3 regions of the Paenibacillus sp. AK121 genome follow, and region 1 is predicted to be linked to each of the others. Evidence: predicted binding sites of a transcription regulator. Region 1 holds the regulator's gene; each other region holds the start of a gene.
What was found. Region 1 encodes Rex, which represses fermentation and respiration genes when NADH is low (regulators of the CRP and FNR family bind a similar motif). Its sites were predicted from a motif close to TTGTGAAATATTTCACAA; they were not measured.

Region 1 (5,498 bases):
ATGTGACACCTGAATTAGCGCGACAGCAGCCCTTCAAAGGCGGCTTGTGCCTCATGTTTGATACGTTCCTCGTCCATCGTCAGGCATTCGCCGTTTTTCACAACCTGACGACCGTCTACCCACACATGAGCCACGTCTTTGGCACTTGCAGAGTATACGGCATGGGAAATAAGATCTGTACGCGGCAAGAAATGGGCCTGATTCAGATCTAGCGCGATAAAGTCAGCCTTGTTGCCTGCTGCCAGCGCTCCTACTTCTTTTAAACCAATCGACTTTGCACCATACTCTGTTGCCAGACGCAGTGCTTCATTTGCAGGAACTGCTGTTGGGTCGCCAGATACTCCCTTGTGAATGAGTGCCGCCAGACGCATTTCCTCGAACATATCCAGGTTATTATTGCTGGCAGGACCGTCTGTTCCAAGAGAAACAGTAACTCCTGCACGCAGCAATTCAGGCACTCTAGCTACACCACTTGCCAGCTTCAAGTTGCTGCCTGGATTATGTGAAACCGCCACACCTCGTTCCGCTAATAAAGCTATCTCTTCGTCGTTCAAGTGTACGCCGTGGGCAACAAGTGAAGGGCGGGAGAAAAAGCCAAGCTTATCTAAGTGTGCAACTGGACGCAAACCGTAGTCGCGTACGTTTTGCTCAACTTCGGCGATCGTCTCGGACATGTGCGTATGCAATGGTAAATCGAGATCATGTGCTGCTTGAACAAATTTCTCAATAAACGCTGGCGGGCATGTGTATGGGGCATGCGGAGACATCATCGTTGTGATACGTCCGTCTGCTTTTCCATGCCAGTTACGGGCAAAAGTCACGGCCTCAGCCAGCTTGATCCGCTGTTCTTCTTCTGAACAGAGTCCAATGGCTCCACGCATCAAACTTGCACGGATGCCCGACTCTTCAGCTACACGTGCCACCTCATCCATATGATCGTACATATCCAGGAAAGTTGTGGTTCCACCTTTCAGCATTTCCAGCACTGACAAGGATGTTCCCCAATACACATCCGTAGATGTAAACTTGGCTTCCATAGGCCACATTTTTTCCTGAAGCCAGACTTGAAGTGCCAAGTCATCTCCATACCCTCGCAGCAGAGACATCGCCGCATGACCATGAGTATTAATCAGACCAGGCAAAAACAATAACCCGTTACCGTCGATTGCTTCCGTCTCTTCCTCACCCGCAGGCAGAGTCTCGCCAATGTAAGTAATACGGCTATCCTCCACAATCATAAAACCATGGATTACCCCAGCTTCAGGTCCATTCACGGCAAAAGAACCGTTTTTAATCATCCATTTATTCACTGTCATATTGTGCTTCTTCCTTTCCGTCCTCCAGATAATAAGCGAGGCTAAGCAAATCAGTTGTAAAGTCTGTGGCATGTATCCGAATGTTAGCCGGTGCCTTGAGAATGATAGGTGCAAAGTTTAAAATCGCTCCAATTCCACTCTCAATGAGCCTATCAGCTACGTGTTGTGCCTCAAAATCAGGTACAGTAATAATCCCGATTCGAATATTTTTTTCTTTCACAGTCGCTTCCAATTCATCCATCGGCTGAACGACTAAGGTATTGATTCTGGTCCCAACCTTATCCGGGAACGCATCAAATACCGCCACAATCTTCATATTGTCTTTTAAATAAGCGTTATAGTTTGATAGGGCTTGACCCAGATTACCCGCTCCGACCAATACTACATTAATTTGCTGGTCAATTTTCAGGATATGGCGTATTTTCTCAATTAGATAAGAAACATCGTAACCGATGCCCTTCCGACCAAAATCGCCAAAATAGGCAAGATCTTTACGAATTTGGGCCGGATTCAAATCTAACCTCTGTCCCAGCTCTTGAGAAGAGACCGTAGCCACCTCCCGTTTGTGCAGTGCATTCAGATAACGTAAATATACGGGTAATCTCCGTACGACAGCCTCTGAAATTTTATCTGATTTCATACTTGCTCCCCCTAATTGTAACGGACTTTAGGTGTCCGTCCGTTGTGCCTCTGTCTCCGGGGCGGATTGGAGCCATTCGGCGATGCGGGGCACCATTTGCTCCGATGGCATATGCTCCATTTTTGGTCCCGGTAACGAGTACAAAAAGTGCTTTCCGTAATAGGATTCGATCACACGCGTATCGTAAACGATAACGACTCCGTGGTCACTCGCTGTACGTACCAACCGCCCAAATCCCTGTTTGAAGCGAATAACTGCTTGTGGTACAGACAGCTTCATAAATGGGTTCTTCTTCTGCTGCTGGAGCAACTCGCTTTTTGCCTCCAGTAACGGGTGATTGGGCGGTTGAAACGGCAAGCGAACGATGGCCAGACAAGTCAAAGCCTTCCCTGGAATATCGACGCCTTCCCAGAAGCTGCTGGTTCCCAGCAATACAGAAGCCTTGGCTTCCTGAAAACGACGGGTTAGCTTGCTCCGACTCCCACTGTCTACACCTTGTCCTAACACGGTAATATCGCTGGATGCTAACGCCTCTTTAAGTGGCTCATACACTTGCCGGAGCATCCGATAGGAAGTAAACAGAACAAGCATTCTCCCCCGCGTCGCCTGGGCAGTCGCTCCTAGAGAGCTAACGAGCATCTCTACAAAATGTGCATCCCCTACACTGCCCTTGACACTCGGAAAGTCTCGCGGAATGACCAGCAACACCTGATCCCTGTAATTAAAAGGTGATGGGAGCTGTGACGTCATTAATCGTCCTTGATCCGCTGCCTCCTGCAAGCCGAGTTGATCGGTCATGTACTGAAACGACTTATCTACCGATAAAGTAGCAGATGTCAAAATAATACTTCTTTTTTTGTCAAAAAACATTTCTTTCAACTGGCGGCTCACATCGACGGGCACTGCATAAAATTGCAATGATTTACTACGGAATTGCCCACTCGCTTCGAGCCAATATACGGTTGTTTCATCATCGAGTCGTATAAAGAAGCGCAAATTTTCCCTAATCCCCGCCAAATCCTTAAGCAGACCCGTGATATCTGTAATGAGACTATCCGCCGCATAATCGTCGTGTTCTTCCTTGACATCCAGCATCAGCTTGTCGCCCTTGCGCAAAATTTCACTCAACGTTACATAAAGCTGATTTTCCAACGCCGCCGCTTGATCCCACTTTGCAGGCTTGGCCGACGGTTTGAGACGCGAAGAAAATTGTCCCGTTTCACCCGGTGTGGCATCAGACCGCTCTGGCAACATACCAAACAGCTTATCGCTTAGCAGGTCCCAAGTTTCCTTAACCTCTAACACGAGTGGGTACAGCTGATCAATGGTCGAGGCCCATTCCGTCGACTTCTCATGCCCCGACTTTGCCAACTGCTGACGTAACGAAGGCAATTGTCCGTTCTTACTGTCCTTGAACAATCGAGTCAGCGTATGCACGAGTGTGAAATATTTCATATGCATGCCCAGGTGCTTACCGGCTACTTCCTCTAGATGATGTGCTTCATCAATTACAAGATGTTCATAGCTGGGCAATAGCTGGTGACTTGCTTTGACGTCGGTGAACAGCTTGGAGTGATTCGTAATAACCACATCCGCTGTTCCTGCTTCATGACGTGCACGATGATAGTAGCACTTGCGGAACCATGGGCAAGAACGGCCGAGACAGGACTCGGAATCACTAGCTACTGTTTCCCAAAAATCCCCTCCACGGTTGCTCAGGTTCAGTTCCTCATCATCACCAGTTTCTGTCAGAGTCAGCCAGACAATCATTTGAGCCGCTGTAATCAAGTCTTCCTTTGGTGTCGCGAAGTCTCTTCTGTTTATTTTATGTTCAAACTTACGCAGACACAAATAATGCCCCCGACCCTTAAAAATGGCAGCCCGGAACGGGAACGGAATCACTTTTGTCAGCATCGGAATATCACGCTCTCGCAATTGCTCCTGCAGATTAATGGTATGCGTGCTTACTGTGACCCTCTGCCCATATTTTACACTGTGATATAGTGACGGAAGCAAATAGCCTAGGGACTTCCCTGTTCCTGTACCCGCCTCAATCAACAAATGCTTATCTTGACTCAGGGCTTGATTTACACCCTCAATCATTTGTGTTTGCGCCTCGCGCTCCTCATATTGGCTCAAGGATGAACGCAAATTGTCCCGCACATCATCCATATACTCCTCAAAGGAAACGCCTGAGAGTGGATTCGGATCATCTTCTCTACGTGGAGTAGCCAGTTCGGTCCAATCTTCCACTTTAAGCGCAAGCTGACGAAAAAACTGATGTTTCTCCAAATCCTGAATAGGGTCTAGCTCTTTCTCTTCTCGTATGCCGTCAAGAAACCAACCCAGGTCACTGTCTTCCTCTGCGAACAAATCGCTGAGCCGCTGTATCGTTATCAGAGGTAATGCCTGAAGCTCACTCAGACACTTTAAAAACACCTCAGCCGTAGCCAACGCGTCGCTGTCTGCTTGATGAGGGCGGTCATGCGCCAGCCCAAACTCTGAGGAAACAAAACCCAACTGATAAGAAGATAACGACGGAAACATAATTTTCAGAAAATCCATCGTATCCAAAATTCTACCGCTAAAGGGTAAATATCCACACCGGTCCAAAGCGCTTTGCAAAAAATTGAAATCAAACGCCACGTTATGACCGACCAGCACGACATCGTCCAGCATAGGCACGAGCTCCATCATCATTTCTTCGAGTGCAGGTGCATCCTTGACGTCATCATCTGTAATTCCGGTCAATCCGGTGATAAAAGGTGGAATAGATCTGCCAGGGTTTACATAAGAGCCGTAAACACGGGAAATGCTGTTATCATGATCTATAATTGCAAGTCCGACTTGAATGATGTCATCCGCGGACTGGGTGCCTGTCGTTTCAAAATCCAATACCGCAAATTTCATTCGAGCTTAATCCTTTCTTATGACACATACAAAAATAATAACTCTGTATAATAGCATAGCAGAAGATTGTCTGTTTGGAAATTAAGACAGTCAAAAAAAGACGATGCACACACCGCCTAAGGAGGTGAGCATGCATCGTCTTACTCGGTGTCTGACAACTACATCCAGGTCAACAAGGAACTGTCGTAGCGAAGCTTTTCGGCACCGGACAAACAGGCTTGCATATTGTGCAGTGGCTCGGGCAGCGTTGGATCGAACTGATGCGCGAGAGCGAAATATTTTTGCGCCTCTTTTACGTCTGCCTGCTTTGCCATCAAACAGCCTAGCGCATTATAGATGACCGCTTTTAGCCCTGACTGTTCAGTCAGGTGTAGCACCTTTTGAAACTGGCTTATAGCCTCTGCGGGATCATCCAGTTGAAAATGCGCCATTCCCATATAGATGCGACTCTGCCAGCTGTCCGGAAAATGCTCCAGCACCTGCTCAAATTGCTGGATTGCCTCCGGGTACATAAGTAATCGATAATACCCCTGCCCCCGGTCAAATGCCGGTAGCTCCTTTTCAGGCAGCTCAGCGTCAGACATGTCGGCCTCTGCGGAAAAGCCGGCTGCACGCAGGCAAACCATTTTTTC
Region 2 (5,498 bases), on a different contig from region 1:
ATCGGAAGTGCAAAAGATCATCTGGAGGCGACAGCACGTCAGCTGAACGACCAGATGAAAACCACGGGTGGACGCGCCTTCGTCGCAGTCACCAAAGGACTCGTTACCCAATCCAGTTCGGCCATCCCTGTCGTTCCTCTGTATATTTCCGCTTTATATAAGGTGATGAAGGAGAAAGGGCTGCATGAAGGGTGCATAGAACAGAGCTACCGCCTGTTTGCCGAGCGTCTGTACGCACCAGAAACTGCTGTAGATGAAGAAGGTCGTATTCGCATTGATGATTGGGAACTGCGCGAGGATGTGCAGGCAGAAGTCGCGAAAATATGGGAGGTACTGACAACCCATAATATCTATGAATTGTCCGATCTTGAAGGATATCGTCGCGAATTTTTCCAGCTGTTCGGCTTTGAGTTTGAGGGTGTGGACTATGATGCTGATATTGATCCGATCGTAAATATTCCTAACGCACGCTAAGTCTTTTAGTGCTGCCATTCTGTTAGAAAAATATAAAAAAGCTGTCTCTGGCAGAAGAACATTCTCTTCTGCACAAGGACAGCTTTTTGTTTTCTAACTAAAAAGGAACACTTGTGTCTATTTTGAACTGCAAAATGTGTAAACATTGCAATTTTAAAATTCATTTGATATTGTACAAGTAGGCATAGCAAAATCCCTCTTCTTACCAAGAGGGTAAGCACAGTTGGACAAGTCCTACCTTGACTGACCGTGATTATTTTTGCTCAGCCCATCACATCCCTGTAAGGAGGTGAACAATATGGCAAAAGACGTTCTGTGCGAAGTCAACTCATGCACGTACTGGGCTCAGGATAATAAATGCAGCGCAAGCTCTATTTATATCGTAAGCAACAAGCCTGCAAACACTCACACGTCCGAAGAAACAGACTGCAAAACCTTTGAAGCAAAATAGACCTTAGTTTTCAAGCCAAACCATAGCTTTATCATGAAGGAGCCCCTGCCAGGGTTCCTTCTTTCTTATGATTCTAACAAGAATGATAATTATTATCAAGTTCTTTTTGGCCTATGTTATGGAAAATGCTATCCGCTCCTATACATTCACTTCCTCGAAGTTTTTCGACTTCGCTTAAGACAAAAAAAGAAGCGTCACCCTGAACGAGTCGCTTCTTGTGCTTGACCTTTTGTAATTGTTCCTGCTTGGTTGGCTTCATTCGCGTGTGCTGTGAAATTTCGCCATAATGATCATTCGTTTTACGACTCTGTGCCGCGCAATAGATCCCGGCGCGTTTCGCCTTGCTTAACGCCTTTTGTGTTTGAGTACGTGCCATACTGCTTCACTCTCCTTGATTGGACTCCCTGTATCATAGCATCCAATAGGCAAATCGTGAATGGTTTGTCTGACTCAAACATTCTTTAATTCATTAAATGTCTGAAAAAATATCCGGATCGCCACTGGAGGCCGCCACAACAAAAACAATAACCAAGAAAATAATAATCAGTGCATAAATCAGTGTGCCGATAATACTACATACCAGTCCAGCAATGGCCATACCTCTGCCTTGCTCGCCATGACGGTTAATTTCCTTCAGGGAAAGACTGGACAAAATAATACCCACAATTCCGATAATCAACCCAAGATAGGGAATGACAACAGATAAAATCCCGAGCACCATCGAGGCAACAGCTTTACTGTTTGTAGGTGGAACTACTGGGGGCTGGTTAAATGGAGCGTTATAATCGTTCGGCTCCTGAAAAGGATCGGAAGATCGAGGCTCCTTGTACAAGTCACTCATCTGTTTAATTCAACTCCAATAATTATAATAGCAATATATAAGTTCTAGGGTACCACAATCTTACAAATCAGGACAGTACTTATTTCAATTTTTTAAATTAGAACGTTAAAAAGAAGAAGCGTAGCATCTTAGCACTTTTTGAGATAATCGGGCATACACAGTACTGTACCTATTACAGATAAATTACGCTCCAAGAGAGCATCCTGCCAAGGAGGACGGAGCTATGTTATATCGTGGAACAGCCCGCAGAAAGGGCTCGTCTCACCAACGTTTACATGCAGAGACACTTCGGAAAATATCCGCCGCCATGCTGCCATTTTACAAAGCTATTGCAACCCAACGTGCTTTTGCCGTCCAATGGTCACGAGCTGTCGTTCAGGGTAATTTGGATCGGATGAAATCCCTTCTCTGCTCGGTAGCGCCATTTGCCGCCAAACAAGGCTTAGGTACGAATGGGATTGGCTACTTTGTTTCCTTTTTAGCTCAGCCGCCGATGCTCTATTACACGAACGGTACGACGATTCCACCCGGGACGGTGCAGTTTACATTTGAGCCAAAGGTTCATCGCGCCATTGCCAAAGCCGTTTTTCCGCTGTATCGCGAATTGGCACGCAATGAATGCTTTGCTTCTGCCCTAGCCAAAGCGATCAACAGGCAAGACCAGCGTGCAGTTCATGTAATGATCCGTAGTTTAATTCCATCCTCTGCGCTAAAATCTGTAGACATTGAGGATGATGGTTTTGCATTGCTTTTTGAGTATCCCTTTAGTAAGTACCCCTATCGCAATCTACTTTTTCGAGAGTTCACTTAAAAAGGTCGCTACAAGCGCACTTGCTTAAGTTCTTCAATGAGCTCTTTTCCCATTTGTATAGCCATGTCTGTCAGCACTCGGATTTCATCCTTGGTTGCATGATCCAAATGCGTCCCGCAGCAAATGGCGAAGTTACCCGCAAACTCTTTACGCAAGCGAACTGCAATTTCTTCAGTAATATAAAATTCCTTGTGGTTTTGCAATTGCACGGTTTGAATAGGCTCAAGCCTAGCCCCCGCAGTAATCGTCCCCAAGTGAGGCTGATCACCGCCTGATATGAGCACAACGATATCTTCCCCCATAAAATAGGCATCCAGCACAAGACGGATACGTCCGCTTTCTTTTTCCAAATGAATCATATGATCCTCTCCTGCTAAAAATATTATTGTGAAACGATTCACTTCATAGAGTACCATTCATTGTATCGCTTCCTGAACTGTTGGACAAATTTAAAAAGGCCCACAGCAGCCTCTATTAACAGTGGCTTGCTGTAGACCTTTATTGTATTCTAAAAAAACTCCCATCCTCTTACTTGCTGTTAACGGATTGTGATGGTATGCACTGCCTTACCCGTTGCGCCGTCATTATCCGTTACTGTTAGCTCCACGGTATACGTTCCGGCTGTGGTGAATTTATGCTTCACCTTGGAACCAACTGCCGTATCGCCATCACCAAAATTCCAACTGTAGCTGATGATCTCACCATCTGTATCGCGGGAAGCTTTGGCGTTAAATTGTACATTTTTGTTCTTCTTGGCTGAGTCATTCGCCTGGATAATAGCTACCGGCTTTTCATTCGATGTAGGTGGATTCGGACCTGGGCCCTCTCCTCCACCATGGGTTACATACAACCTCCCCGGCGCCTCCGTCTCCACTTCATTCCCCGCTGCATCCCTTACCCGGATCACGATGACTCCGCCTTCCAGGTTCAGAGAAGATGAAGTGAGATAAGTACCTTCATAGTGGCCTGACGAAGTTTCATTTAATGGAATTTCATTACGGGCCAAAGTGGACAGGTTAAAGGGCAGCTCCACATGGAAGGATGCCTCTAAACCGGATGCACTGTCAAAAGCTACTCGTACCGGCTGTCCTGGAGTAATACGTACATCCTCAGCAGGGCTAATATTTTCAAGCTTCGGCAGCGCTGTATCGACATACACCGAGCGTGTAACAGTCGTTTCGTTTTCGGCAAGATCTTTGGCCGTTACCGTAACTTGATTTTCACCTTCATTGATAAGCAGCCGTTTATTAAAGCTACCGTCACTTCCGAATTCAGCGGGCTCGCCGTTAATCGTCAATTCGGTGAGGAACTCGTCATACACCGTACCGGTTACACTGACCACACCCGCATTTGTACGAGCTCCTTCATCAGGTGAAGTCAGGATCAGACCCGGTTTAGTCTGATCGAGCGTTACAACCACCGGCTCAGAACGATCCGTTACTTTGCCGTATACCGCCGCTTGAACACTTAGCGGATTAGCACCTGGCTGAAGATCGACCGACAAACTGAATTGACGATCCTTCACTTTCGTTGTGCCAGTCAGCTCCTTACCGTTAAAGAGCTGAATATCAGCTCCTTCTGCCGGGGAAGTTCCTGTTACGGTAATCGTTTCCTCCTGCGTATACGTAGCCTTCGTAGGAGTCGTAATCGTTGGAGCATTCACCGGATATCTGACGATAGCCCGGATCATGTAGTTCCCTTCCTCTTCAGGTGATTGGCTCCATGTGCCGCTTACACCTTGCCAGCTGCGAAGCGCATTGGGACTGTTTTCATCTGTAGCCAGACCTGGTGACTGTGTCCCTACCGCAGACTGTGTATATACGATGTAGAAATCACCTTGAACCGTCACCGGCTCTGGGAGCTGCACCGTCGTCCATTGTGTCTCATCCCGGACAGCAGTCCCGTCGAATGGACCAGCCACTAGTCGTCCAGGTGCTCCTGCTGTACCGGAGGCGTCATAGATAGAATATTGGAATGCCGTTCCCCCCGGATTCGGGAAAGCAGAGTTCCAGAACAAAAGGGATGCTCCTGTCACTTGTGCCACTTCCGACTCAGGTGTCATTCTCACTGCCCATGAATTGCCTGCCGCGTTAAAGGCTCTGGCATTTTCTCCTGTACCGTCATCATAGGCAATGCCTCCTTGGAAACCGATGAAAGGCTTCAACGTGACATTCGCTTCAACACTGCCGTTTGGAGGAGCAGTCACGGAAACACTGTCACTGTAATAATTTTCGGCTGCAATGGACAATGTGTATGTTCCTTCCAGCACGTCCAGTGTAAATTCTCCAGCCTCATTCGTCTCTACAGGAGCAATACGTGCATCTTCCAGCACCAATACTTTCGCTTTTTGGATCGGTTCACCGGATTGCTTGTCGGTAATAACCCCGTGAATCGTACCGTGAGGGACAGCCTGGAGACTAAAGTTTGCTCTGATGACTTTGTTATTTTCAATCGTGACTGCTTTCGTCTGAGGCACGTAACCGTAGGCTTCGGCCTTCAGCGTATAGTCACCTGCTACATGAGTGAAGCTGTATTTGCCCGTGGTTGGGTCTGTTTTCACCGAACGTCCGGTTTCCAGTACCGTAACGGTAGCACTGGCTGGAAGACTGTCGAGACCGACACGTCCACGCTCCACGGATGCATCTGTCGGCTTCACTTTTTCCTGGAATTCACTCTTTTCAGTGCTTGTAATTTTATATAGCGGGAATTGTTCTTCCGCTTTTTCCAGCTTGATATTGGACTCAGGTACGATATCCTTGGTCACTGTCGAAGCTGGAACACCCAGCACACGGAAATCGTCAATGTACCAGCCATTTTTGTTCACACTGTTATCCGATTTCAAGCGGAAACGAACTTGAATCTCGTTGCCGGTATAGCTATCCAGATTGTAGTAAACAGGCGCCCAATTCTTACCACTTGTA
Region 3 (5,498 bases), on a different contig from region 1:
GGCTTGTGCAATTACCGCTGCTCCCTGGAGCAGGGAAAGGGCGGCCAGCAGCAGCATTACTGGCCGAATGCCCTTTAATTCAAACCAGGCTTTATCCATTAGTATTCCAGATGATCCTTCTCACTGAGACGCTTATGGAAAACAAAATAGCTCCACGCCTGATAAGCCAACACAAAGGGTAAAAGCGTTGCTGCAACAATCGTCATGGCTTTCAGTGTGTAATGACTGGAGCTTGCATTATATATCGTCAAATCAAAAGCACTGTTGATCGAGCTCACCATAAATCTTGGGAACAAGCCAACAAATAACGAAACGAAGCTTAGCAAAATGATGACACCTGTCATCCCGAAAGCCCACCCTTCGCGGCGCTGCCTCAGGAAATACCATGTCAGCACATAGGCGAGAATTCCCACCGCAACCGCAACATACATAAAGGGACCGCGACGTGCAAATAAATCCGTTGCAAAATAACTCCATACCACCATACCAGCAAGTAGAATTCCCAGCACCGGAAGAAATTTGGACGCGATCACACGAGCACGATCTCTGACTTCACCAATCGTCCGCAGAGAAATGAACGTCAGCCCGTGCATGAGGCACATTCCGACCACTGTCAGTCCAATCCATACGGTGTATCCATTGAACACATCCAAAAATCCGACTTTCAAATCCATGTTTTGCTGAATAGGTACACCTTTCACCAAAGCCGCAAAGGCCATACCAAACAGCATCGGCGGCAGGAAGCTGCCAATCAGAATGCAAGTATCCCACGTTCCTGTCCACCCTTTTCCTTCGGCCTTGCCACGGAACTCAAAGGAGACTCCTCGCAAGATCAAACCTAGCAAAATAAACACAAATACCAGATAATATCCGCTGAACATCGTTGCATAAAAATGCGGGAAAGCGGCAAACATCGCACCTGCTGCTGTAATCAGCCACACTTCGTTGGCATCCCAGAATGGACCAATCGTATTGATCATCAAACGTTTTTGTTGGTCATTACGCGGCACTAATCCTGTTGCCATCCCCACGCCAAAATCAAAGCCCTCTAGAAAAAAGAAGCCTGTAAACAACACTGCGATCAATAAGAACCATAAATCATTTAACGACAATGCTGTCACCTCCTTGAGCAAATGGATCATGAATGACTGTATGCTGATGCGGCTCAATATCTGGGCCTTTACGAGCGGTGCGAGCAAACAGGAATGCCAGCACACCCGTTAAAATGAGATACAGCGTCGTAAATGCAATCAGGGAGAACAGCACTTCTCCTGCTACAACGGTAGGTGAAACAGAATCTTTCGTTTGAAGCAAGCCAAACACAGTCCACGGCTGACGTCCCATTTCTGTCATGATCCAGCCTGCTGTATTCCCAATGAACGGGAGCGATATCCCCCACAGCATAAGGCGGAAGAACCAACGATGTGAGCCCTCCAATTTTTGTCGAAAACTCAGGTAAGCTCCGTACAGAGCAAGTGCAATCATGGCACATCCTGCCGCAATCATAATGCGGAAGCTCCAGAAGGTCGTACGGACAGGCGGAATATAATCACCTGGACCGTAGGTCTTTTCATACTGTGCTTGAAGTTCCTTCATACCAGGCACAGAGCCAGAAAACTTGCTATACGACAGAAAGCTCAGTGCAAACGGAACCTTAATCTCAAAGGTATTTTCCTGCTTATCAGGATCAATATTTGCAATAACCGTCCAAGGCGCCGGATCGCCGCTGTCTCCCCACAGAGCTTCACTGGCTGCCATCTTCATGGGCTGTGTTTTGATCAAATATTGAGCCTGTCCATGACCAAACAAAGGAATAGCAATGGCACAGATTAATGCAACAATAATGCTCAATTTAAAAGAAGGTTTAAAAAAGTCCATATTCTTTTTATGCATTAGCTTCCAAGCACTAATACCTGCTACGAGGAAAGCACCGGTTGCAATGGCAGCAAAAATGGTGTGAGGATACTCCCACAAAAGCTGCTCGTTCGTTAACAAGGCAGCAAAATCCTGCATTTCTGCCCGGCCATTTACAACCCCATATCCTACAGGACGTTGCATGAATGAATTGGCAGCCAAAATCCACAAAGCCGAGAGCATCGTACCGATCGCTACTAGCCACATGCAAATTAAATGGACAGTTTTGGATAATCTTTCCCAACCGAATACCCATAGACCGATAAAGGTCGATTCCAGGAAAAATGCGAGCAATGCTTCAATGGCTAGCGGCGTACCAAATACATCACCGACAAAACGGGAAAAGTCCGACCAATTCATTCCGAACTGGAACTCCTGCAAAATCCCGGTGACTACCCCTAGCGCAAAGTTAATCAGCAGAAATGTCCCCCAGAATTGAGCCATTTTTTTGTACAAATCCTTTTTCTTGATAACATACATAGTCTCCATAATTGCCACCAACAATGACAATCCAATGGAGATTGGCACATAAACAAAATGAAGAATCGTAGTGGTTGCAAACTGCAACCGTGCCAAATCCAATACGTCCATGATGATGCTCCTCCCCTGTACTTCCCCTAACAATGATTTAATGTTTGTGATCTGAAGTCTTTTGTATTTGTGATTATATTCACACTATTACATATGAAACCGCCACTTTTTTAGGAAATGACTCACTCAGCTAACTTGCCATGGTTGCCATAACCGGGCTTCAGATTATCCCCATTATATAGAATAAATTTAAATGAAATTGAATCAAAAATGTGAACATCGTGTCAAAGTTGTGTCATAACGATGGCTTTTCTACGAAAATGCCCTAAATTCCATAATCAATGTGACATTTTCTATTGATCTGTCTTTTTTCAATATATATAAAAAGAGCCTCTCTTCATTCGGAGGGGATACCTCCGACATCTGCAAGAGAGACTTCATAACGTTAAACCTAGGGAATCGATCAACAGCCATCTGTTCCTCCGTTCTTTTGGACCTGATTACGGTAAGAGGAAGGTGACATTCCAACATACTTTTTAAATTTACTATGAAAATAATCTGCATTCGCATACCCCACGCGGCCCGCCACTTGGTGTACCTTAATCCCCTGTGCAAGCAATTCCCTTGCTCGCTCAATCCTTACCTTATCCAGGTAGGCATTAAAGGCCTCGCCTGTATGACTTTTGAACAGTTTGCCCAAATACCCACTATTGTAATTGAACATATCTGCCAGTAACTCCAGTCGCAAATTTTCATCATAATGACCATGTATAAAGTCAATCATTTGCTTCATGATGATCTCCTTGCCACCCGTATCAGTCTGGCCAATCCACTGCAACACATGTTCGAGCGAGTGATCCACCAGCTCGCCCAATGTTGAATAGGCATATACATTGGTAATTAAGTTGGAATGCTCCTCCAGCACGGTCCGGCTGTGTTCCTGTCCAGCTGCATACTTGTTCAGTGCAAGTGTGAATGTCTGAGCGAATGCCGCCTTGATTGCAGATTCTGTACGATAAATCTGGGGAAATTGGACTTCCATGTCCTTAATGACACGGGTCGCCGCTTTACCATTAGCCATATCCAGCGCATAGTACAGCTTTTCTGCATAACGCATGGGGGCATCTGGGGCTCTATCAGACGCTTCATTCATGTGAGCAGGGACTGTCTCCCATTCATGTAGGTCTCCGGGAAGCATGACTCTTTCTGCCCGGAACAAAAACGTACGCTCCAATAATCGTAACGCCTGCTCAAAAGATTTGGGGATCTCCTTAAGAATGTCTACCGGAGCGCCGGCAGCCCCATAGATTTCATTTACCCACGGTTTTAGCTCCTGTCGCCATGCAGCCAACAACTGAACAGCATCTTTTTCCGTTTTTAACATGGCGGGAAGCAATAGGCCCGTATATATTCCAGCCTCAAACACAATGCCTCTACCCTGCTCACGACACAATTCGGCCAGCCGCTGCTTTGCTGCCAGCTGCCGGGCTTGCCGATCCCAGTCAGGTATACGCAAATCCAGCAAAACCACCTGATAGCTACTCCAGTCCAAGGCTGGTAACGCTGGCTGTTGTCCGTGTTTTCCACCGCCGTTTTGGTGTTCAGCCTGCTTGGATGCACGATGGCTGGGTTCTACAGCATTACGAGCATGTTCTCCATGAACCGGAAACAGCAATGCTTCGATCCAATCGCGCTCATGCGAAGACGGACTCCCCCACTTTCCATCTCCCTTTTCGTTTTCAATGCTTTGCCGTACTCGCTTTAGCTCCAGCGTCATTTCTTCCTCATCAACGGGCTTCAATAAATAACCATCCACCCCGAATCCCATGGCTTGCCTAGCATAATTAAAGTCTGCATATCCGCTTAAAATGAGAAAGTGATACGGCTCCCCATTCATTTGGCGTATGCTTTGTATAACCTCCAACCCACTCATCCCAGGCATACGAATATCTACAATGACCAGTTCCGGTCGATGCTCTCCGAACTTTTCCAAAGCCTCGCGTCCGTTCTCAGCCGTATCGACGATGCGAAAGCCACAATCTCCCCAGTCAATAATGGAAGACAGTCCTTCACGAATCGCAGGCTCATCATCTACAATCATCGCTTTATACATTCGACGCTTCCTCCCTTGGTATGGAAAAGTATACGGTTGTTCCTACCTGTAATGCGCTTTCAATATGCAGACCATAACGTTCACCATACATCAATGTCAGACGTTGATGAACATTGCGTAGACCAATACTGCTCCCTTCCGGCTCCTCCGTACCCGTGATCCGATCCAACAGACGGGTCAGTTGCTCTTCCTCCATGCCAATTCCATCATCAGCCACTTTAATGTGCAGCTCTCTTTGTTCTATTGTGATATCTACCTTTACGGTAACTGGTTCTTCCTTATTTTCTAGGCCATGAATGACTGCATTTTCCACTAACGGTTGTATGATTAAGGGAGGAATCGACATGTCCTTCGCGCTTTCTTCCAAATTCACTTCATAGACCAAACGATTTCCAAACCTGAACTGCTGAATTTGCAAATAGGATCGCACCATATCCAGCTCCTGTAATACGGTTGTTTTACCACTGCCAATCTCCAGATTCCTGCGCATCAGCCTGCCAAGCAAACGAACCGTCGTTGCTATCTCCGCTTCCCCATTCAGGTGTGCTTTCATTCGAATGGATTCTAAGGCGTTAAACAGAAAATGCGGATTAATTTGGCTTGCCATCATTTTTAGCTTGATATCCTTTTGTGCCAATTCAAGCTTATTATTATGCTCACTCGTCTCATAGACCTGTGCCATAAGCTGGCGGATACTACTCACCATATAGTTGAAACGGCGGGATAAATCACCGATCTCGTCCCTTCCCTCCACACTTGATACCACATGAAAATCACCCGCCGCTACCTGACCCAGCTCATAGCTCAGCCGCTGAAGCCGTTTGGTAATAAGCCAGGAAATGATGGTAATCAGAACCAGCGCCATGATGAGTACCGCTAGTACACATAATGCACCAATCAGGCTGACCCGGTTCGCCCCCTGCACGATATGTTCCGTTGA

Region 2: a site for Rex is predicted at 2,963-2,980, ahead of lpdD (prenylated flavin chaperone LpdD). Genes of this name have one in related genera too.
Region 3: a site for Rex is predicted at 2,573-2,590, ahead of KSP24_RS17850 (cytochrome ubiquinol oxidase subunit I). Genes of this name have one in related genera too.

Annotation. Positions count from the first base shown of each region.
Region 1 is NZ_JAHPJM010000003.1:187,368-192,865, forward strand. It holds gene KSP24_RS07100 (amidohydrolase) at 15-1,316, opposite strand; gene KSP24_RS07105 (redox-sensing transcriptional repressor Rex) at 1,303-1,956, opposite strand; gene dinG (ATP-dependent DNA helicase DinG) at 1,984-4,866, opposite strand; gene KSP24_RS07115 (tetratricopeptide repeat protein) at 5,025-5,498, opposite strand, start outside.
Region 2 is NZ_JAHPJM010000001.1:159,055-164,552, reverse strand. It holds gene fabV (enoyl-ACP reductase FabV) at 1-474, shown strand, start outside; gene KSP24_RS00675 (DUF1540 domain-containing protein) at 773-925, shown strand; gene KSP24_RS00670 (hypothetical protein) at 999-1,301, opposite strand; gene KSP24_RS00665 (DUF4190 domain-containing protein) at 1,395-1,766, opposite strand; gene KSP24_RS00660 (hypothetical protein) at 1,990-2,577, shown strand; gene lpdD (prenylated flavin chaperone LpdD) at 2,586-2,936, opposite strand; gene KSP24_RS00650 (S8 family serine peptidase) at 3,116-5,498, opposite strand, start outside.
Region 3 is NZ_JAHPJM010000010.1:119,432-124,929, reverse strand. It holds gene cydD (thiol reductant ABC exporter subunit CydD) at 1-99, opposite strand, end outside; gene cydB (cytochrome d ubiquinol oxidase subunit II) at 99-1,112, opposite strand; gene KSP24_RS17850 (cytochrome ubiquinol oxidase subunit I) at 1,099-2,505, opposite strand; gene KSP24_RS17845 (response regulator transcription factor) at 2,909-4,558, opposite strand; gene KSP24_RS17840 (cache domain-containing sensor histidine kinase) at 4,551-5,498, opposite strand, start outside.